Regions from separate parts of the Paludibacterium paludis genome, predicted to be linked through region 3. Evidence: predicted binding sites of a transcription regulator. Region 3 holds the regulator's gene; each other region holds the start of a gene.
The links. Region 3 encodes FNR, which switches genes on or off when oxygen is low (the NO sensors DNR and NnrR bind a similar motif). Its sites were predicted from a motif close to TTGATNNNNATCAA; they were not measured.

Region 1 (7,509 bases), 1.1 Mb from region 3:
CCGAGCCCGAGCGAAGAACTGCTCAACCGCTGCCTGATCGCCGCCGAGGCGGCCGACATCGACCCGGTGATCGTCGTCAACAAGACCGACCTGCCGCAGACCCGCGCCCTGCTCGATACGCTCGAGCCCTACGGGCAACTCGGCTACACCCTGGTCAGCGTGTCGGCACTGGAAGGCGCCGCGACGCTCGCGCCATGGCTGACCGGACAGACCAGCGTCTTTGTCGGCCAATCGGGCATGGGCAAATCCACACTCACCAATGCCTTGCTGCCCGAGGCCCGCGCGCGCACCGGGGAAATCTCCGAGGCGCTCGACTCGGGACGCCACACCACCACCCATGCCACACTGTTCCATCTGGACCGGGACAGCCATTTGATCGATTCGCCGGGCCTGCAGGAATTCGGACTGAAACATCTGGCCGCCCCCGATCTGATCCGTTACTTTCCGGAAATGCGCGACCTGATCGGCCAGTGCCGTTTTCACAACTGTTCGCACCGCGCCGAACCCGGCTGCGCGGTCAAACAGGCCGGGCAAGACGGAAAGGTGCGCCCTTCCCGCCTGGCCCTGCTGCAAAAGCTCACGGACGAACTGACCCGATAGCGCGCCGGAGTCACCACACCGAAGGCGACCCGCGCATTTCGCGCGGCCGCCCACCGTTCACCCCCCACCGGGGACTTCGATGGCACTTTTCCGCATGGCGATTTCTCCGGCGGCAGGCGTCCGAACCCTCACCCGGATTATCGTCGCGATGTCGAACCCTCTTTAACACTACCGGAAATAGGGTTAGAGTAAATGCACGTCGACGATATCACCCGACGGTCTGACGCACCCATGAAACGCGCAAAACAGCGGGTCATTCACAAACCCGCGCTTGGCGCAAGCTGGTATTTGGGGCATATTTATTTTAAATAACCCAATGGGTAAGATGTCATGAGTAGTTAACATGTACAACGTAAATTCTTAGCCGTATCGCAACACGATCAATCGCACAGCAACAGCGCAGAATCCTGGAGTTCCACACAAGAGGAGCAGCACTATGACGAAGCGAATCGCCCTGGTGACAGGCGGCATGGGGGGGATTGGCACGGCGATCTGCAAAGCGCTCGCCGCCGCAGGCCATATCATCGTGACCACCTATAGCAAGCCAGGCAAGGAAGCCGCCTGGACCGCCGACATGAAAGCCTTGGGCTACGATGTCCACGCCTATCAGTGCGACGTCACCAACGGCGAACAGTGTGCGAACATGATCGCGCAGGTCACGGCGGAAATCGGCACCATCAGCGTTCTCGTCAACAACGCGGGCATCACGCGGGACGGCAGCTTGCGCAAGATGACCGTCGAGGACTGGCGCCAGGTGATTTCCACCAACCTCGATTCGGTGTTCAACGTCACCCGGCCGGCCATCGACGGCATGGTCGAGCAGAATTTCGGCCGCATCATCAATATCTCGTCGATCAACGGCCAGAAGGGGCAATTCGGTCAGACCAACTATTCCGCCGCCAAGGCCGGGATGCACGGATTCACCATGGCGCTGGCACAGGAAGTGGCCCGCAAGGGCGTGACCGTCAACACCATCTCACCCGGTTACATCGCCACAGACATGGTCATGGCCGTCCCCCAGGAGTACCGCGACAAAATCATCGCCCAGATCCCGATCGGCAGGCTCGGCAAGCCGGAGGAGATCGCATCGCTCGTCGTCTGGGTCGCTTCGGACATGGCGGGCTTCATGACCGGCGCCAACCTGGCGATCAACGGCGGACAGCACACCACCTGACCGTTGCCCGCCATGAAACACACAACGCCCGCGCATGCGGGCGTTGACGTTTTCGGCGGATTCACCGCTTCCGGTATGCCTCGAAGCGCTCCCGCAATGTTGTTTCATCGCGTTTGCCGAAGGCGAAATGGGTTTCCAGCCAGAGAAGACTGATAATTCCCATCGCCAAGGCGAACCCCAATCCCAGAATCCAGGCAAAGTACCACATGCATGCGCCCTCAATATGTGAAAGTGTCGTTCTTCAGGCGGGCCGGCGTCACGGGCCCCTTCAGCACGGCATATACCCAGCGGGTATAGAGTAGAATCACCGGCAGCATCACCATCGCCACGCCAGCACCGACCATCAGCGTCAAATGACTGGATGTCGCGTCCCACAGCGTCAGACTCGAGACCGGATCGATCCGCGATGGCAACACAAAGGGAAACAGGGCCGCGCCGGCCATCAGCAGCGATGCCGCGATCGTCAGGGAACTGCCCGCCAGAGCCAGGCACGCGGAGCGCCTGACGCCGCCGAAGGCCGACACCGCGCACCCCGCCGCGGCCGCGGCCGGCAACAGCCAGAGCGCCGGCCAGTGCCGGTAATTCACCAGCCAGCCCGAAGCATCCCGCGCCACGGTCTTGGCCAGCGGCACGCCGCTTTTGGCCGCCCCCACCAGCACCCACCCCTCCATGCCGGACAGCATTGCGCCGCCCAGCGCCAGCAGAACAGCGACGACCAGGGAGAGCGGCAACGCCAGACGCGCGGCGCGCGCGCGCATCTGCCCTTCGGTTTTCAGGGCGACAAAGCCCGCGCCGTGCATCAGGCAAATCGCCACCGACGCCGCCCCGCACAACAGAGCGAAGGGATGAAGCAAGTCGAAGAACGTGCCCGCGTAGGAAATGCGCATATCCGCGTCGAAGCGAAACGGCAAGCCGACAAACAGGTTGCCCAGCGCGATGCCCAGCAGCAGTGACGGCACCAGCCCGCCGATGAACAAAGCCCAGTCCCAAGCCGTGCGCCAGCGCGGCGACTCCAGCTTGCTTCGGTAATCGAAACCCACCGGCCGCAGAAAAAGCCCGAACAGAATCAGCATCATGGCCGCATAGAACCCGGAGAACGCCGCCGCATAAACCATTGGCCACGCGGCGAACGCCGCGCCACCCAGCGTCACCAGCCACACTTGGTTGCCCTCCCAGGTCGGCCCCACCGCATTGATGACCAGACGGCGCTCCTCGTCGTTCCGCCCAAGCCAGGGGAGCAGCATGGTGGCGCCCAAATCCCATCCGTCGGTCAGCACATAGCCGATAACCAACACGGCCATAATGCCCCACCAAATCACTTGCACCGTTGCGTAATCAGGCATGACGGTTCTCCTCGCCCCGCGCCGCGGCCTCTCCGTGATAACGTCCCGTTCCAAGACTGGCCGGTCCCTTGCGAATCGTCTTGATCATCAGCCACATCTCCACGATGAAAAGCGCTGTGTACATGATAAGCAATCCCGCCATGCTGAAGTGCAACTGAGAGGCATCCAGCGATGAAGCGGACAGCCGGACCGGCAGGATGCCGGATATGGTCCACGGCTGGCGACCGCCTTCCGCCACGTACCAGCCGCATTCGATGGCTACCCATGGCAATGGAATCGAGACCACGGCCAGACGCAACAACCAGCGCTGCGGAGCCAGGTTGCGGCGCCATAGAAACCAGGCGGATGTCGCGAAAATAAACAGGAACAGCAAACCCAGACCGACCATAATGCGGAAGCTGAAGAAAATCGGCGCCACCATCGGGATGGTATCCTCAACAGCGGCTCGGATCTGCGCTTCGCTCGCATCGACGACACGCGTCGTATATGGTTTGAGCAGCAGGCCGTACCCCAGATCCGCCTTGTGCGCATCGAATTGCGCGTGCGTCGCCGACGAGCGGTCGCCGCCACGCAGTTTGACGAGGGCATCGTAAGCGACCTGTCCGCTACGGATGCGCTGCTCGTACTGAACCTTCAACTGCTTGATCCCCACCACCGGCGTATCGAGACTGCGCGTGGCGATAAGCCCCATCAGCCACGGAATACGAACAGCATAGCGCGTTGTTTCCGCCTTCTGGTCGGGCCAGCCGATGAGCGTCAGCGACGCCGGGGCGGGCTCCGTCTCCCAAACCGCCTCTATCGCGGCGAGCTTGACCTTCTGGACTTCCCCGGCCGTATAGCCGGATTCATCGCCCAGCACCAGCACCGACAGAACGGAGGCCAGACCGAACCCCGTCGCCACAGCGAAGGAGCGCAAGGCGAAACCGGTATCCCGCGCCTTGAGCAGGTACCAGCCGGAGACCCCCAGCACGAACATCGAAGCGGCCACGTAGCCGGATGCCACGGTATGCACGAATTTGACTTGCGCCACGGGATTGAAGAACACCTGGGACAGGCTCGTCAGCTCCATGCGCATCGTCTCGTAATTGAATTCGGCGCCGACAGGATTCTGCATCCAGGCGTTCGCCACCAGAATCCACAAGGCGGACAGGCTCGAACCCAGCGCCACCAGAAAGGTCACCATCAAGTGCTGCACGCGGCTCAGCCGGTCCCACCCGAAGAAAAACAGGCCAATGAAGGTCGACTCGAGAAAGAACGCCATCATGCCTTCCAGCGCGAGTGGTATACCGAAAATATCTCCGACATAATGGGAATAATAGGCCCAGTTGGTGCCGAACTGGAACTCCAGGGTCAGTCCTGTCGTCACGCCCATCGCGAAGTTGATGCCGAACAGTTTCCCCCAGAAACGCGTCATGTCGCGGTAGACTTCCTTGCCGGTCATCACGAACACCGATTCGCAGATGAACAGCAACCACGCCATGCCCAGCGTCAGCGGCACGAACAGAAAATGAAACATCGCCGTCAGGCCGAACTGCAGGCGCGACAACTCTACGACATCAAGGTCGGGCAACATGACTTCCTCCTTCGTTTCCGGACCCGGATCCCGCGGTCAGATGCGACTCCACCACGCTTTGCGGCACGGTCATGTGCTCCGCCAGGGGGTGCGAGAAGAACGCTTTCCAAAGTCCGTACAGCATCACACTCTTGATCAACAGCACCAGCAGGATGTCGCGCCACAAGGGGCCGTCCCGCCAGCGCTTCATCCGTTTTTTCACGATCACCCCCTGCCGCGGCCCGCGCCGCGCAGCTGGTTGGCGAATTCAAGCACCCGCGACACACGGGAGCCCATACGCATGAGGCCTTCCAGAGTCTCCGGCGACAGCGACTGAACATCGTCGAACCACCCATTGGCCAGGTCGATCAATTCGTGCATTTCCTTCATGCGCGCCTGGGCATGCCTCTCATCCTCGTCAAGCGGCGCGTCCATCAGCGCATCCCGCAAAAAACTCAGGGTCGGTTCGATCTCCCGTTTGCGTTTCTCTTCGGCGAGCGTCCGGAAAATCTCCCACACATCCTTCGGCGTCTCGAAATAATCGCGCCGGTCCCCCGCCTGATGAACCAGCTTCACCAGGCGCCAGGACTGCAGCTCCTTGAGCCCCATGCTGACATTCGAGCGCGACACTCCCAGCGCCTCGACGATATCATCGGCGTTGCGCGGGGCGGGCGAGATGAACAGATACGCATAAATCTGCCCGACCGTCCGGTTCACGCCCCAACGACTTCCCATTTCCCCGAAATGCAGAACAAAACGTTCCGCGAGAGGTGTAAGATTCACGGACGCCTCCGTCCCGTTATTTCAGAAATTTCTGAAATGATAGAACAAAAAGTTGATCCAGATCAATGTCGCCCGTTTCGCATACTAGACAGACCGAGCCCGATTTGTATGGTAAGGTTTGGAATTGTTAATGAAATAGCTTGAAAAATGCCATGGCCGAGTCGCTGATCATCAAAGGAAACAACAAGGAAGAACGCTACCGGACCCTGCTGCCGCAAGTAACGGCACTGTGTTCCGGAGAAACCGACAGGATCGCCTTGCTGGCCAATCTGGCGGCCGCCCTGAATATGACTTTCGATTGGCTATGGGTGGGGTTTTATCTGGTCAAGGGGTCCGAGCTCGTACTCGGACCGTTTCAGGGGCCGATCGCCTGCACACGCATCCCGTTCGGCAAAGGGGTATGCGGAACCGCGTGGAAGGAAAACCGCACGCTGATTGTCGACGATGTGGAAACATTCCCCGGCCACATCGCCTGCTCGAGTCTGGCCCGATCCGAGATCGTGGTTCCGCTGCGCGACCGTACCGGCGCCGTGATCGGCGTACTGGACGTCGACGCGGACAGAAAAACCTGCTTCGATGTTGTCGACGCGACCTACCTCGACATGCTGATCGCGTCGTTAACGCTCGACTGACGCAAGAGACAGAGGCTCCGCAGCCATCTGAACCGGCCCGGCAGGCTTGCTCCCCTCGAGCAACAGACATAAGCCCGTATCCCTGTAGCGATTGGCACGCAGGGTGCCCGCCAGACTCGGATAGTCGCGGCCCGGGCCGGGATCCATGACCGATCCGTCCGGACGTTCCAGCAACCAATGCAAACCGCCTCCCGACACCACGACCCGCAGCACCCGCTGCCCATTGGCTGGCGGTGGGGCCCTATCATAACGGACAGACACCCCCGAGCCCTTGGCCATACTGACAGCGCCGGGGTAGCGATGGACAATCAGACGCCCCAGCCACGCGCGGCCGCAATAGAATACCCCCTCCAGCCCCAGCAACCGTGCCGCGAACACCAGATTGTGCGGCAGCGAATACCCTTCTGCGGCCAACCCGTTCCGGCTCCGCTGACCGGCACCGGGCCCCGTTGTCGCCCCCGACGTGATGCGGTAGATCCACGTTTCCGACGCCGGATCCGCGGCCAGCGCCCCGCCACGCTCTCCGCCTCGCAAAGAAGGAAAACTCTTGACACCCATCTCATTGGCCGCGCACAGCAACGCCGCGGCTCCGCATGAGTTGAGGTAGCGCTGACGGTATGCGCACCGCTTGGCATCCACTCCGTCACGAACCGGCTCATTGCGTTGACCGAGCGGTGTCGGCCGCTGATGGCCAGCACGGAAACACCCCTTCAATTTGGACAGCAGGCGTTCCAACAAGGGAACCACCCGCGAACCGGCACCCGCCGCCGCGCCATGCGCTATGTTTCTGCTCGAGATATCGACAAACATAACTCTACCTTCACACCTAATTCATAAGACCCCAAGAATCTCTCCGAACCCCGACAGGCGCTACCAAAAATCCGCCTTGGGAAGCGATGGCGGCCAGCCCCCACTCCTTGCGTATCCGGTTTGCCGGCGATCATGAACCCTCCCCGCTCCATTCCGTATCCCTTTCCTGGTTTTAGCCCCCCCCACACCTGGAGGCGAAGCGACGACGGCAGATTGCGGCCATGACAATCAGGCGCTGCGCGAGAAAAAGCGTTCGGGATGAGCCGCGGGCACAAAAGGAACCCGGACTTGGCCTGACCCGCGCTCAAAAGGTAGTGAGGGTGGACCAAGCCGCCGCATGGGCGGCCTTGGCCGTGAAGACACGTGGCTTCGGTTTTCTGGCAGACCGTTGCCCGCGAATACTAATATGGCGCGAGATATAGTTCACCGCCCAAGCAACGGAGAACACCCCGCCTCGCCTCGGATCGGTGCAATGCCATACCGGACGACCATCTCGGGAGCGCGAGCGAATAGCCGCGGCCCGATCGGCGGTCAAGGGCATGATGGAGAATGGGGAACAGGACGCGGCGACGAGCACGGCCATCAAACAGGGGGGCCTCAAACCGAGGAGAACGG
Region 2 (7,509 bases), 230 kb from region 3:
CTCGATGGTTTCGCAGTAACTCAGGTTGTTGTCCTGATTGATCCTGCTCATGAACAACACGCCCGGCTCGGCATGATCGTAGGTGGACTGCATGATGTCGCGCCAGACATCCTTAGCGCGCAAACGCCGGTACACCCACAGGCCATCCTCTCGCCGGTACGCATCGGGGAAGGCGTCGGACGAGGGCTCCGCCTCGTGAGCGAGCTCCCAGTCCCCATCGTTTTCCACGGCGGCCATAAAGGCATCCGAGACCCCGATGGACATATTGAAATTGCGCAGGTCGCCCTGGTCCTTGGCATGGATGAAATCGAGGATATCGGGATGGTCGCAGTCGAGAACCCCCATCTGCGCGCCGCGCCTCGCGCCCGCCGATTCGACCGTCTCACAACTGCGGTCGAACACGCGCATGTACGATACCGGTCCGGACGCCCGGCTGTCGGTGCCCTTGACGCGGGCGCCGCGCGGGCGGATCCGGCTGAAGTTGTAGCCGACCCCGCCGCCACGGCGCATGGTTTCGGCCGCTTGCAACAATGCTTCGTAGATTCCGGGTTTCCCCCCCTGCTCCTCGCTGACCGAATCGCCAACCGGCTGGACAAAGCAGTTGATCAGCGTGGCCCTCAGATCGGTCCCCGCCGCGGAATTGATGCGGCCACCCGGGATGAACCCCTCTTCCAGGGCGGTATAGAAGGCTTCCTCGAATTGTTCCGGCTGTTTTTCCGGAGAGGCCAGCGCCCCGGCTACCCGGCGCCGCACCTCGGCGGCGCTCGATTCGCCATTCTTGGCATATTTCTCCAGCAGGACTTCTCGGGAAATGACTTGCTCGTCGAGCAGGCCCGGAAAATTCAGATTCATTGCATTCGCCTCCGGCCTTGGATAATTCCACAACATATGGAAATCAAGGCCATGTATTACACTACATAGTGTAATGCATGGCCTTGACCGATATCAAAGAGAAAAATGCCGGAAATGTTTACAAAGATGGCCTCGGAGCCGTTCCCAACTCCAGTTTCAGTGGTACGCCGGCCTCTTCGGCACGGAGCTTCGCGGGGGGAAGAACCGTGACCCGGGATGCCAGCTCCGGATGCGTGCCCAGCAGAAGTTTGTGCGCCGCCGCCACTCTCTCGTTCGCCAGTTCGGCAAGATCCGACGAAGGTATCGACTCGCGGGAAATCATTTCTTCACGCAGCTGCCGCGCAAATGCCGCTCCGGACGGCGCAGAGGGCGACAGGCGCCGGGCCAGCAGTGTCAGACGTCCGACCCTGGCGGCGAATACCGTCCTGACCGCCTCCTGAGTCTCGGTAGCGGATACATCGGGTTCCGGCAGCGGCTCGGAATGGGCCGGACTGAAACCCTGGACTTTCAGGATGGCCCGGTCGACGCGCGCCCGCGCCATGGCACGCAGATCGACGGAATCATCATAGCCGCCTCCCAGTTGCAAAGACAGCTGCGGACGCCGCGCGAGCATCTGCCCCAGTTCCTCAAGTTTCTCACGCTCGGGAGGAGCCAGCCCGGCTTCGCCGGGAACAAAGCGAATCGTGTCAAATCCTTCCTTGCCCAGCAAAGCACCCAGAGCCCTGAAAGGGGCCGTGACAACTTTGCGGATAACATTGCCGATCGCCTGCCACACCAGATGGCCATAACTGAAGCTCGGATCATTCAGATTGCCATGCACGGGTACGTTCAGGTCGATACGCCGGTCACTATCCTCCAGAACAGCGACCGCCAACCGCAACGGCAACCGGGAAACGCCTGGCGCCGTCACCTCATCGCCAAGACGGATGGACTGGATGACTATCCGGTTGTCGCCGTCCAGCCGTTGGTCTTTCATCGTGTAGTGAAGTGTTACCCCCAAGCGGCCATCTTCAATCTTCCAGCCGGCAAAGTTCATGGAGTACGGATTGAGCGAGTTCATCGGTACATTGCGGAACACCAGCGAAAACTCGGAGTTGTCGGCGGCCTTGGTCGGGACAAGCCGCCCGCGAACCTTGACATCGCCATAGCGATCCACCCCGCCATCCAGCGTGACAACTCCCGAATGGCCGGGTTCATTGGAAAACCCGGTCAAACTGCCGCGCAAATGATGAATCCGGGACGAGAAGGCCGGTTGCATGCTGTGGTCGGCGAACTCGATGTCACCCCGGGCGATATGAATCGCCTTGACCCGGATCGCGCCGGGGCCGGCATCTGTTGCCGCCGGGGCGGCGTCTTCCCGGACGGGAGCCTCAGGCCGGCTCAAAAGACGAGCCAGGTTGAGCTTGCGGTTTTCCTCGATGGTCAGGCGGGCCTCCGGCTGCTCCAGAAGCACATCCGAAACCGACCAGACGCGCGAAGCCGGACGCAGATCCAATCCTTTCGCTTTGAGCGAACGCCATCCGACCAGCGGTTTTGCCACACCCTTTTCGTAGAGATAGACCGAATCCGCCGAGGCCTCTCCCCGAACCACCAGCGCCTTGTCGCGGCCGGCCGAAATATCGAGCCGGGTTGCCAGCGTCCCTCCCGCCAGCCGCAACGGCTTGCCGGACAACACATAGGGCGCGAACAGGGCGAGCGGAACGGAACGGGTCTTGACCACAGCGTGCAGGCTGCCCTGCTCAGGCCGAAGCATGCCCTCCACATCGACATTGCCACCGCCAAGCATCCCGGTCAGGCTGTACGCGAGCTGCCCGTCGTCATCGGAAAGCAATTGTCCCGTCATCCGGTTCAAATCGACAGAAAGCGGCGACGGCAAGCTCTTATCGGTCAAACGCACCGCCCCGTCCGCCAGGGCGACATCAGGAAGCACGACATTCCAGCCTTTCGCGGCATCGGTATTGCGCGCCCTGGCTCCAGGCAAGGGAACGCGCCGCAGATCGTCAAGGGTTTCGAGGCGGCCGGCCGCATTTCTGAGCATGGAGACAGACAAGCCGTTGAGCGTCACGTTACCAGGAGCGATCTGTCGGTCCTTTTCCCGTATGTCGCTTTGCGATACCGACAGCTCATCGAGCCTGAACCAGGGATCCCGCCCCGCCGAGGCCAGAGACAGACCGGCCAGTCGCGCTGTCATGCGGTTCAGCGATATCCCGTCGTCCGGCGTCAACTGCAAACTGCCGGTCAGCGATGCGATACCGGTATCCAGAGTCAGCGGTTTGACAAAACTTTCATCGGTCACATTCAGGTGCCAGCCTTCCGCCGTAATATCGGCGACACGGAATTTCCAACCGCCTCCCCCGGATGGAGACGATGTGAGGGCCGGGCCGGGCTTGATCGCCGCCTGCCAGTCGATGCGTCCGGACCGGTCGCGGCGTGCGTTAAGATCGCCTCCCATCAGCCGGGCGCGCTTGAAGAACACCGATTGCTTTGCCAGATCGAAAATGCCGTCCTCGAGACGGAAAGTCTTCAGCGCGGCCATGGAGCGGCCATCCGGCGTTTCCGCCTTGAAGTCTGCGAGCGAAACCGTCAGGGGACTCAATGTCAGTTTCGGTTTGGCGCCGCGCAAGCTCAAATGGTACGTGGCCTCCGCGCTCAAGCGTCCTCGGGGAGCCTTGATCGCCAGCTGGCTGCCAAGATACGGCCACAGATCGGCAACGGGCAGCCCTTCGATTTTCGCTTCGCCGAAAGAATCGAACGGTTGCAGGTTCAGTGTGCCGTGCCAGGCCAGCCGCGTGCCGTCCGGCATTCCCGCCGTCAAGGCATAATTGCCATCCCGGGCTTGGGTGGACAGGTTGACGAGATTCAGAGTGAGTTCGCCGACATGCCAGTCCGCTTCGCCGTTCGGCGCGCCAAGATCGGTGGCCGCGATCGCGGCATGCCGGATATCCAGCTCATCGACGATGACCGATGGCGTCGTTCCTGAATCGGCGGCATCCGGTCCGGCGGCATCCTGCAGGAAACGCGCCAGATTCCAGGAGCCATTCCGTTCGCGGCGCAATGTCAGGCGGGGGGTATCGAAGGAAAAGGATTTGGCGCGCCATTGCCCGACAAGCAGCGCGGTCGGCGTTGTATTCACCGCGACACGTTTCGCGGAGAACAGCAGTGAGCCGTCCTTGTCGCTCAAGGCCACCTGCTCGAGCCTGAGCGTCATCGACCATGGTTCCAGAGAAACCTGTCCGAGCGTCAGATGCCGCCCGAGCGAGGCCACATAGGCCTCCGCCCTGCTCCGTATCAGGTCGGGAACGAAGACGGCCAGAGCGGCCATGGATCCCGCCCACACAGCCAGGAGGGCGCACAGCGTTACCGCGCAACGGCGTAGCAGGGAACCTGAAACAAATTTCATGATGTCCTTTTTCGACAGATCGGCAGAACTGCCTTGCATGATACCTCCTGGGCCCCCGCCAAGCCATGACGACAATGCGTCAGGTAATGGTAAACTTGCGCCACGTATGACTTCCCTTCTTGCACCATGCTAGCCACGCCAGCCCTGAACTGGGACATCTACTGTAAAGTCATCGACAATTTCGGCGACATCGGAGTCACCTGGAGACTGGCGAAGCAACTGGTCCGAGAGCACGGCCACTCGGTGAGGCTCTGGGTCGACGATCTGGCGGCCGCGCAACCCCTGATCCGCGACCTGGATCCCGGTCTTGCCGACCAGACATGCCAGGGAATCCGGTTGATGCGCTGGGACGACACGGCCAGCGACGCGGTACCCGGCGATGTGGTCGTGGAGGCCTTCGCCTGCGATCTGCCCGAATCGGTGCTCGATGCGATGGCGGCGCGCCGCCCCGCGCCGGTGTGGATCAATCTCGAATACCTGTCGGCCGAAGACTGGGTGGAGGGCTGCCATGGCATGCGGTCGGTCCATCCCGCGCGCGGTCTCGTGAAAACATTTTATTTCCCCGGATTCGGTCGGGCCACGGGCGGACTGCTGATGGAGCGGTATGTGCCCGAAGCCGTGAGACTTGCCCAGGCGAGCCGCCAGCCACCGTTCGATGTCCTGAACGTCAGCCTGTTCTCCTACCCCAACCCCGCGCTGGCCAGCCTGCTTCAGGCCTGGCGGGAACACGAAAGTCCGATCCACTGCCGCATCCCCGAAGGCCGTGTGCTGGAAAGCCTCGAACCGCTGCTTGGCACCAAACTCCGGCCCGGCGAGCGTCTGGCGCAGGATGCCCTGACGCTCGAAATCCTGCCGTTCACCGACCAGGAAGGTTACGACAGAATCTTGTGGAACAGTGATTTCAATATAGTCAGGGGAGAGGACTCCTTCGTTCGGGCACAATGGGCCGAAAGGCCGTTTCTGTGGCACATTTATCCTCAGGAAGACGATATCCACCTCGTGAAGCTCGATGCCTTTCTCCGCCGCTATACCACAGGGCTTTCGCCGGACGCGGCGGCGGCGCTGATCGAGGCACAGCAGTGCTGGAACCGGTCGGCGTCGATGTCCTCCATCTGGCGCGCCATGTCGGTTCATCTGCCGGAACTGGCCATGCACTCACACCGCTGGGCGGCCTTCTTGCGGGAAAACGGCGATCTTGCGGGGCGACTGGTGCAATTTGTGCAAAACCAGATACAATAGCCCGTTTTTTTACGGAAAACGTTTTCCAAACAGGACTTTGAGCAATGAAAACCGCACAGGAACTCCGCGCAGGCAACGTCTTCAAGATCGGCAACGATCCGATGGTCGTGCAAAAGACTGAATACAACAAGTCTGGCCGCAATGCCGCTGTCGTCAAGATGAAGATGAAAAACCTGCTGACCGGCGCCGCCTCCGAAGCCGTGTACAAGGCTGACGAAAAGTTCGACGTCGTCGTTCTGGATCGCAAGGAGTGCACCTACTCCTACTACGCCGAACCCATGTACGTTTTCATGGACAGCGAGTTCAATCAGTACGAAGTCGAAGCCGACAACATGGGCGAGACCCTGAACTTCATCGTCGACGGCATGGAAGACGTGTGCGACGTGACCTTCTATGAAGGCAAGGCGATCTCCGTCGAACTGCCGACCACCATCGTTCGCGAAGTCGAATACACCGAGCCCGCCGTTCGCGGCGACACCTCCGGCAAGGTCATGAAGCCCGCCCGCCTGAAGGGCACCACGTTCGAAATCCAGGTTGCGGCTTTTGTGGAAATCGGCGACAAGATCGAAATCGACACCCGTGATGGCGGCGCGTTCAAGAAACGCGTCTGACGCGATTCTTTGTCGATCCGAAAAGCCTGCTCTCCCGAGCAGGCTTTTTCTTTGCCGGTTCTTAAAGCGCCACGCTGCGGGAAGGATCCAGCTGGAATTGGTCAACCAGATGCGGCAAAGCCAGATAGCTTTGCGACTGCATTTCGGTCAAGCGGCTTGCCGTACGAAAAAACTCCCCGGACTGCACCCCTTCCGTATACAGCCCCTCCGCGTCGACGGCGGCGGATGCCACCAACTTCACCCGATGGTCGTAAAACACATCGACAAGCCAGGTAAACCTCCGGGCCTGCGACGCATCGCGAGCCTCCAGCTTCGGGATATTGGAAACGAACACGGTATGGTAATCGCGGGCGAGTTCCAGATAGTCGGTTTGCGCGCGGGGTCCGTCGCAAATCCGGTCGAAATCGAACCAGATCACGCCATGCACGTGACGGCGCGCATGAAGCGTGCGCCCCAGCACGGTCAACTCGCCAGGCAGCGGCTCCTGCCCTCCCGCCAATTTGTCGAACAGCGCGGACATGCGTAAATCGGCGGCCTCGCCGGCCGGTACCATGAACAACGGTTCTCGTGTCAGTTCCCTTAAACGGTAATCATTGCCGCCATCCACATTGATCACCTCAAGGTTCGACTTGAGCAAATCGATCGCCGGAAGAAAATTGTGGCGCTGCAGCCCATTAGGATAAAGTCCGTCCGGGGGATAATTTGAAGTCATTACCATGACCACCCCACGTGCGAACAGCGCCTCGAGCAGGCGGGAAAGTATCATCGCATCGGCGATATCGCTGACGTGGAACTCGTCGAAACACAGCAACCGGGTGGTTCTGGCGATGCGATCCGCGACGGTGACCAGGGGGTCGGGCTCCTTGCTGAGCGATCCCAACTGGCGATGAATCTCCGCCATGAAATGATGGAAATGCACCCGTTGCTTGCGCTGATAAGGCACGCAAGTAAAAAAAGCATCCATCAGGAAACTCTTGCCCCGTCCCACGCCTCCCCACAGATAAAGGCCGTTAGGCACCTCGGGGCTGCGCAGGCTGCGCCCGAGAAAACGGTTGCGCCGCTGCTTGAAATCCACCAGCGCGTGCCAGAGCGTGTCGAGCCGTTCGATGGCCCGGGCCTGGGCTTCATCGCGGATGAAACCGTTCTGCGCGAGCGCCTGTTCGTACCAGTCCCTCGGACTGAGCGTACCGTCCGAGACGGGAGTGAAGACATGCTGAGCCATGAAGGTTCGCTTTTGCTGACGGTTTAACGGTCCGGGAAGGCAAAGAGCCCGGTCGACAGATAACGGTCGCCACGGTCGCAGACCACGCTGACGATGACGGCATTCTCCACTTCGGCCGACACTTTGAGCGCCGCCGCCAGCGCGCCCCCCGACGAGGGTCCGGCGAGAATGCCTTCTTCGCGGGC
Region 3 (7,509 bases):
TGGGTCACCAGCACCAGCGACGTGCCCTCTTCGGCATTGAGACGAAACAGAAGATCGATGATCTGCCGGCCGCTGCCCAGATCGAGATTGCCGGTCGGCTCATCGGCGAACAGGACGCGCGGCTCGATCACGAAGGCCCGCGCCAGAGCCACCCGTTGCTGCTCCCCGCCGGAGAGGTGGCGCGGAAAATGCCGCAGCCGGTGGGACAGCCCCACGCGCTCCATCATCGCGAGCGCGCTCTGGCGCGCGTCTTTCCGGCCCGCGAGCTCGAGAGGGAGCATGACGTTTTCCAGGGCGGACAACTGGGGAAGCAACTGAAAGTTCTGAAAAACGAAACCGACCCTGTCGCGCCGCAGTCTGGCGCGCTGATCCTCGGAAAGCTCGAAAAGCGGCTGGCCCAGCAGCATCACCTCGCCGTTCGAGGGATAATCCAGTCCCGCGAGCAAGGACAAAAGAGTAGACTTTCCCGATCCGGAAGCGCCGACGATCGCCAGGCTTTCACCGCGGGCAAGGGTCAGATCCGCTGAGCGCAGGATGGTCAGGTGCTCGCCGTGAAAATCGATGCTCTTGGCCAGGCCGCGCGCGGCCAACACGATCGTCTTGTCCGGTTCGCTCACCGAGGATGCCGTCATGAAGAAACTCGCTTTCCTTTTGCTGTCCCTGATCGGCCTTGCCGCGCACGGCTCGACCGTACTGGTGTTCGGCGACAGCCTGTCCGCCGGGTACGGGCTGCGTCCGGCGGAAGGCTGGGTCGCGCTGCTGCAGAAAGAACTGGGGCCCGCGCACCGGGTGATCAACGCCAGCCTGTCCGGCGAAACCACGGCGGGCGGTCTTGCCCGGCTGCCCGAAGCGCTGTCGGCCCACCGCCCCGATATCGTGGTGCTCGAACTGGGCGGCAACGACGGGCTGCGTGGCCTGCCGCTTACCGACATGAAAACCAATCTGGCCGCGATGATCCGGGCCAGCCGGGCATCGGGCGCGAAAGTCGTGCTGGTGGGCATGGCCCTGCCGCCCAATTACGGCCCAGACTATACCCGCCGTTTCACCGATGTCTATCGCCAACTGGCCAGACAGTACTCTACCGCCTGGGTTCCCCTGCTCGTGGAAGGCTTCGCGGCCGACCTGTCCCAGTTCCAGTCCGACGGAATCCACCCAACCGCCGCCGCCCAGCCGCGCATGATGCGCAACGTCCGGGCGCGGCTTCCGCTGCGGTAATACCGGGAGATGACAACAACGTTCATGTTATCGTGACATATATTACAATTATCAGACCGCGAAAGTCCTTGTGAAACCTGCCACCGCCCGGCTTCTGGCTCCCTACCGTTCGTTGCCGCGCACTGTTTACATCCAGTTGGTCGCCTGCCTGCTCAACAATGCCGGAGGCATGGCCAAACTGTTTCTTCCGCTCTATCTGCACGAACGCTACGGTATCGACTACCGCTGGATCGGTTTTCTGGTCTCGGCCTACGGCGTCGGCGCATTGAGCGGCGCCTACCTGGGGGGCGCGCTGTCCGACCGCGTTTCCGCCACGGCGCTGGCCAAGGCCTTCATGGCCGTCTCGGCGCTGTCCATGCTGGCGATGTTCCTGCCTTTGCCCTTGTGGCTGTTTCTTCCCTTGTTGGTCATCTCGGGCTTCAGCGACGGCGCGTTCCGGCCGGTCAACCAGCGGCTCGCCCTGGAGCCCTGTCCCGATGCCCGCCGGCCTGTCGCTCAGGGCATGCTGCGCATCGCCACCAACCTGGGGGTCGCGCTCAGCGGCGTCACCGGTGGCCTGATCGCCGCGCACGGCTACCAGTGGGTGTATGCCAGCAACGGCGCGGCAAGCCTGCTTGGCGCACTGTGGCTGGCACTGGCCTACCGGGGAAACTCGGCCCTGCCCGAACCGCGCCGCCGGCAGGATAGTCCGGCACACGGCACCGGCAGTCCTTGGCGCGACCCGGCTTTTCTGTGGCTGATGGCAAGCCTGATGATCACCATCGCCATTTTCGACCAGATGTATTCCAGCGTGGGGCTGTTCCTCAAGGACCGCTACCACTTGCCGCCCCAATGGCTGGGGTATCTTTTCACGATCAATGGCGCGATGGTGGTGCTGTTCCAGCTTCCCGTCGCGCGGCGGGTGATGCGCTGGGGGCTTGGCGCCGGCGCCGCGGCCGGCGTGCTCTTCAACGGTCTGGGCTATCTGTGGCTGCTGGCGGGCCAGGGGCCGCTGTTCGCGGTGTTGATGGCGATCACCGTGACGGTCGGGGAGCTGCTGATCTCGCCGGTGTTTTCGCAACTGGTGATGATGCGTTCGGAAAACCGGCTGCGCGGACGCTATCTGGGTCTGTACACCGCGGTCTGGTCGGGTCGCACCATCTATGCCCCGGCCCTGGGAACGTTCATTTACGGCAGCTGGGGCGGCTCGGTGCTGTGGAGCGCCTGCGCCATCGCCACGTTGACCGCCGTCGCCCTGCAGACCCGGCCGGTGCGCGCCATCCTCGCCGGGCATTCCGGCACGGTGCAAACCTGAACGAGCATGCCGCTTTACAGATGGCACCGATCACTACAAGTCATTAAAATGTCGCGTTTTTTGCAAAATCCGAGATCCTCTATGACAACTCCCTTCATCATCGGTATCGCCGGTGGCAGCGGCAGCGGCAAAACGACCGTGACCCGCAAACTGGTCGAGACCATCGGCGCCGACAAGGCCGCCGTCGTCATTCAGGACTTCTACTACCGCGACCAGAGCAATCTGACCTTCGAACAGCGGCTCTTGACCAATTACGACCACCCGCACGCCTTCGACTGGCCGCTCCTGATGCAGCATATCGATGATCTGAGGAACGGGGTGCCCGTCGACATGCCGATCTACGATTTCGCCCGCCACACACGGTCGGACGCCACCCAGACCGTCGTGCCGGCGCCCGTCATCCTGATCGAGGGCTTCTATTCTCTGTACGACGCGGCGCTTCGCGACATGATGTCGCTGAAGATTTTCGTGGACACCGATTCGGATGTCCGCTTCATCCGCCGCCTGCAACGCGACATCGCCGAGCGCGGCCGCTCGATGCAGAACGTCATCGACCAGTACATGGCCACGGTGCGACCGATGCACAACCAGTTCATCGAGCCGACCAAGCGCTTTGCCGACGTGATTCTGCCCCACGGCTGCAACGACCCGGCGGTGGACATGATCACCGCCCGCATCGAAAGCCTGATCGTCTGATTCGTGGCAAAACGCCGGCGCCATCCCGGGGCCGGCGTTTTGCTTCCCACCCCGCCCTCAGCGGCGGAACAGCACTCTCTCCGCCCGGCACAGGCGCACGCACACCTGGATCAGCATGCCTGCGGCCAGCAAAGTGGAGAGCATCACGACCGCCAAGGAGCCGGCACCCAGGGTGCCCTTCAGTACTTCGCGTATCGCCAGGGACACATTGGTGATCGGCATCCAGGCCCAGAATGATTCCAGCTTCATCCCCGGCAGCATCGACATCGCGACGGAAACAACAGGCAGGCACATCACCTGCCCGCAATAACTGCTGGCCTACTTGTACGTCCTGGCGAACAGCGACAGGGTCAACCGCACCGCCGCGACAATGGCGTTGGACGGCAGCACCAGCGCGCCGATCAGCCGACACTCCCGCCCCCGATTCGCGACAGGACGGCCAGGCCGGCGATGTGCCCGGCCAACGCCATGCGCCTCGCCGAAGAAACGGATGGTTTCTCGCACCGTCAGCCGGCCGTAGAGCGCCGTGGCGCCGGACAGAAAACCCAGCAGGGAGCGCCCCTCGAGGATCTCGATCATGCCGCCGGTTGGCGCCAGCGCGGTCGGCAACATGCGCAACGTGGTGGTTTTACCCGCGCCCGTTGGGATCGAGCAGGCCCAGCACTTCACCCGCCCCGCAGGCAAAGAAGACATCGCGAACCGCCTCGAACATCCTCCCCTGTCCACGGGGATCGGCGACGTGCTCACGGCTCTTTTTCGTTACCGCGAAGCACTTCTTCACATGGCCGATGTGCATCATGCTTTTTGCATAAAAAGGAAAGCGCCACATTACTTCTAAGGAGCATCGGGATGGCAATACGCCGCAAGCCGATCGATCATCCCGCCGCGACCGGCAAACGAGGAGAGAGGAACGCGGGGAGGAACCGGGGGAATGATCCGGTATCAGGCACGCCCCAGCCGTCGGCGAAGCAGGCTGAACGGGTACGCGGCCACGCGGACGCCGAACCACAGGCCGTAGGCGGCGGCCACCAGCGCCAGCAGGATGCCGTTGAGCAGGGACTTCATCATGGAGCGGAACGACACTCTGGAGAAAAACAGGACGGAAAGCGTAGCACGGAATAAGGGGACGGGGGAGGTTCCCCTCCCCCCTTTTCGCGTCAGATCACTTTCGAATAGCGGGCGCCGCTTTGGCGGTCGCGCAGGTGCTTGTCGAAAATCATCGCAATATTGCGGATCAGGAAACGGCCCTTGGGCTCGACCATCAGGAAATCGCCATCGAAGCTCAGCAGCCCCATGGCCTGCAGTTCGCGGATCTTCGGCAACTCCTCGGCAAAGTAGTGCGCGAAATTGATGCCGAACACATCTTCGGTGGCTTCGACGGACAAGGCAAAACGGCACATCAGCGACTGGATGATGGAGCGCCGCAGAATATCGTCGCCATCGAGCACCATTCCCCGCATGACGGGAAGGCGGCCTTCATCCAGCGCCGCGTAATAGGCATCGATGTCCTTGTGGTTTTGCGTGTAACAGGGTCCGATCTTGCCGATCGACGACACCCCGAGTCCGATCATGTCGCAATCGGCATGCGTCGAATAACCCTGGAAATTCCGCTGCAGCCGTCCCTGGCGCAGCGCGACCGCGAGATCGTCGTCGGGCTTGGCGAAGTGGTCCATGCCGATGAAGACATATCCGGCATCCGTCAATCTCTTCACCGACTCCTGCAGAATGTCCAGCTTGGTTTCGGCGCTGGGCAGATCCGCTTCGTTGATGCGGCGCTGCGGCATGAACACGGTCGGCAAGTGCGCGTAGTTGTACAGGGCGATGCGGTCCGGCGCGATGCGGATCACCTTGTCCAGCGTGGCCATCACGGAATCGAGCGTCTGCAGCGGCAGGCCATAGATCAGATCGACGCTCACCGAGCGGAATCCTGCTTCGCGCGCGGCCTCGATCACTTCCAGCGTTTCGGCTTCGCTCTGTACCCGGTTCACCGCCTGCTGCACGGCCGGATCGAAGTCCTGGATACCGACACTCATGCGGTTAAAGCCCAGACGCGCCAGCTCGAACACGGTATCGCGGCCGACCTTGCGCGGATCGATTTCGATCGAATACTCGCCTTCGGGCAGGAATTCGAAACGTGTCTTGAGCAAGGTCATCAACCGTTCCAGTTGTGCATCCGACAGGAACGTCGGCGTTCCACCACCGAAATGCAACTGAATGACTTTCTCCCGTTTGCCCAGCGCGGCGACAACCGCATCCACCTCTTTTTCCAGATAATCGAGGTAGGTATCCGCCTTTGACTTGTCTTTGGTGATGATCTTGTTGCAACCGCAGTAGTAGCAGACAGTGTTGCAAAAAGGTAAATGAGCATATAATGATATTGCCCGATTGCTTTGACCCAGTTGATGCTGGCCCAACCAGCGCAGATAATCGTCGGGGCCAAACGCGGCGGTGAAGCGGTCAGCCGTGGGATACGAGGTGTAGCGCGGTCCGGAGCAATCCAGACGCTCAATAAGCTCGCGATCGAATTCGCAGCTGTCCGGAAAAAACGGGTGGGTGGGTGTCATGGCGGTCCTGAACTGGAAAAACCTGTGGTGGACTGGTAAATTTGTAGAAAACGGATAAAATCCGCTTTGACAAGCGTCAAGCTTATTTACAAGGTTGCTGAAATACAGCATGAACGACCAAACGTTGATCCCGCTCCATACTCTCAAGGTAAGCTGCTCCAACTGCAGTCTGCGAGAATTGTGTCTGCCCGTCGGACTTAACCGCGAAGAGCTCGCCCAGCTCGACGCCGTCATCCGCCAGAGTCGCCGCCTCAAGCGCGGGGAGTTCCTGTTCCGCAGCGGCGAGAACTTCAAGTCCCTGTACGCCATCCGCACCGGTTTCTTCAAGACCTGTGTATCGAGCCAGGATGGTCGCGAACAGGTGACCGGCTTCCTGATGTCCGGCGAACTGATGGGTCTTGACGGCATATCCTCCAGCGTTCACGGCTGCGACGCGATCGCCCTGGAGGACAGCGAAGTCTGCGAGCTGCCCTTCTCCCGCATGGAGAGTCTCGGCCGCGACATCCCCAGCCTGCAGCACCATTTCTTCCGGTTGATGAGCCGCGAGATCGTTCGCGACCAGAACGTCATGCTGCTTCTTGGCAACATGAAGGCGGAAGAACGGCTGGCCGCCTTCCTGCTCAACCTTTCCCAGCGCCTGTCCAGCCGCGGCTTCGCCGCCAACGACTTCGTGCTGCGCATGAGCCGCGAGGAAATCGGCAGCTTCCTTGGCCTCAAGCTCGAAACGGTCAGCCGCACCCTGTCGAAATTCCAGCAGCAAGGCTGGATCACCGTCGACCACAAGCACATCCAGCTGGTGCTGCCGGAGCAGCTCAAGGAGCTGATCTCGGGCTGCGTACACGCCAACGGTCAGTAAGCGTCACGGGCGGGGTCCGCTCCGCCCGTACAGCTCGGCCAGCCGTTTCGCATCCGGCCAGCCTTCCGGCACCACGAATCCCCTGGAGACCTCTCTCCACGTTCCATTGTCTTCCATGATTTCGGCGACCATCGCCACACGATCGGCCCCCTGCAGCCGCGCGGCCAGCTCTCCCGCATCAAGACTTGCGGCTTGCCCGCCCCGCCAGGGCGACAGCCAGCGGCTCCGGTCAAGAATCACCCAGCGCGCCGCGGCGCCCCGGCAAGGCAAGGACTCGGCGCCTTGCCGCCACCAGCCGCCCAGCGTTCCCTCAGGATCCCCACCGCCGGCCCCGGCGAACAGCCCCCCCACCAGGCGCGCCGCGCTGCGGCATCCGGCAAACCCGTCAGGCAAGGCGCGCGCGCCCTCCGGCAGAGTCGGCAACGCCAATTGACGCTTCATCGCCAGGGTCTTGAGCTGCATGCCATCGCCAAGACTCGCGCCGACGCATTCCAGTGGTGACTCACCAAGCTTCAGATAGAATTTGCAGGCAAGCTCCAGATGCCATGGCTCGCCATCGAGCCAGAGCAGAAAATCGAACTCGCCGATCGTCATTCCGTTACCGCGCCGCACCTGTACGTTGCGGGCGGCAAGACGGGAATGCGACGAGGTATCGAACCAGAACGCCAGAAGATGCTCGGCATAACGACCAAGCCGGTTGGAAGGCGAGGCCGACAACCAGCGCTCAAGACAGCCTGGAGCGCGGTCGAGGCTTCGTAGCCGGCTCACCGCGTCGGGCCCCTGCAAGCGGACGGGATCGATGGCGTCCGCCATATGCCACGGCGGCTCGGAGAACAGCAGACAGGCCAGGTCGCGCACGGCCGGATGCCTCAATCCGGCCAGCC

Region 1: JNO50_RS09085 (GbsR/MarR family transcriptional regulator) is a predicted target of FNR. The motif match lies at 5,505-5,518, and genes of this name have one in related genera.
Region 2: JNO50_RS05130 (adenosylcobalamin-dependent ribonucleoside-diphosphate reductase) is a predicted target of FNR. The motif match lies at 936-949, and genes of this name have one in related genera.

Annotation. Positions count from the first base shown of each region.
Region 1 covers NZ_CP069161.1:2,017,101-2,024,609, reverse strand. The annotation lists gene rsgA (ribosome small subunit-dependent GTPase A) at 1-600, shown strand, start outside; gene phbB (acetoacetyl-CoA reductase) at 1,037-1,774, shown strand; gene cydX (cytochrome bd-I oxidase subunit CydX) at 1,836-1,982, opposite strand; gene cydB (cytochrome d ubiquinol oxidase subunit II) at 1,993-3,117, opposite strand; gene JNO50_RS09095 (cytochrome ubiquinol oxidase subunit I) at 3,110-4,690, opposite strand; gene cydP (cytochrome oxidase putative small subunit CydP) at 4,674-4,892, opposite strand; gene JNO50_RS09085 (GbsR/MarR family transcriptional regulator) at 4,895-5,452, opposite strand; gene JNO50_RS09080 (GAF domain-containing protein) at 5,605-6,084, shown strand; gene JNO50_RS09075 (T3SS effector IpaJ family cysteine protease) at 6,070-6,894, opposite strand; gene JNO50_RS09070 (DNA-binding protein) at 7,492-7,509, opposite strand, start outside.
Region 2 covers NZ_CP069161.1:1,119,546-1,127,054, reverse strand. The annotation lists gene JNO50_RS05130 (adenosylcobalamin-dependent ribonucleoside-diphosphate reductase) at 1-852, opposite strand, end outside; gene JNO50_RS05125 (DUF748 domain-containing protein) at 971-4,291, opposite strand; gene earP (elongation factor P maturation arginine rhamnosyltransferase EarP) at 4,379-5,491, shown strand; gene efp (elongation factor P) at 5,536-6,102, shown strand; gene zapE (cell division protein ZapE) at 6,164-7,324, opposite strand; gene cysM (cysteine synthase CysM) at 7,348-7,509, opposite strand, start outside.
Region 3 covers NZ_CP069161.1:890,940-898,448, reverse strand. The annotation lists gene JNO50_RS04000 (ABC transporter ATP-binding protein) at 1-632, opposite strand, end outside; gene JNO50_RS03995 (arylesterase) at 631-1,215, shown strand; gene JNO50_RS03990 (MFS transporter) at 1,286-2,509, shown strand; gene udk (uridine kinase) at 2,591-3,205, shown strand; gene JNO50_RS03980 (hypothetical protein) at 3,263-3,499, opposite strand; gene JNO50_RS03975 (hypothetical protein) at 3,524-3,784, opposite strand; gene JNO50_RS03970 (hypothetical protein) at 3,783-4,043, shown strand; gene JNO50_RS03965 (hypothetical protein) at 4,148-4,288, opposite strand; gene hemN (oxygen-independent coproporphyrinogen III oxidase) at 4,363-5,769, opposite strand; gene fnr (fumarate/nitrate reduction transcriptional regulator Fnr) at 5,879-6,625, shown strand; gene JNO50_RS03950 (DUF1853 family protein) at 6,629-7,509, opposite strand, start outside.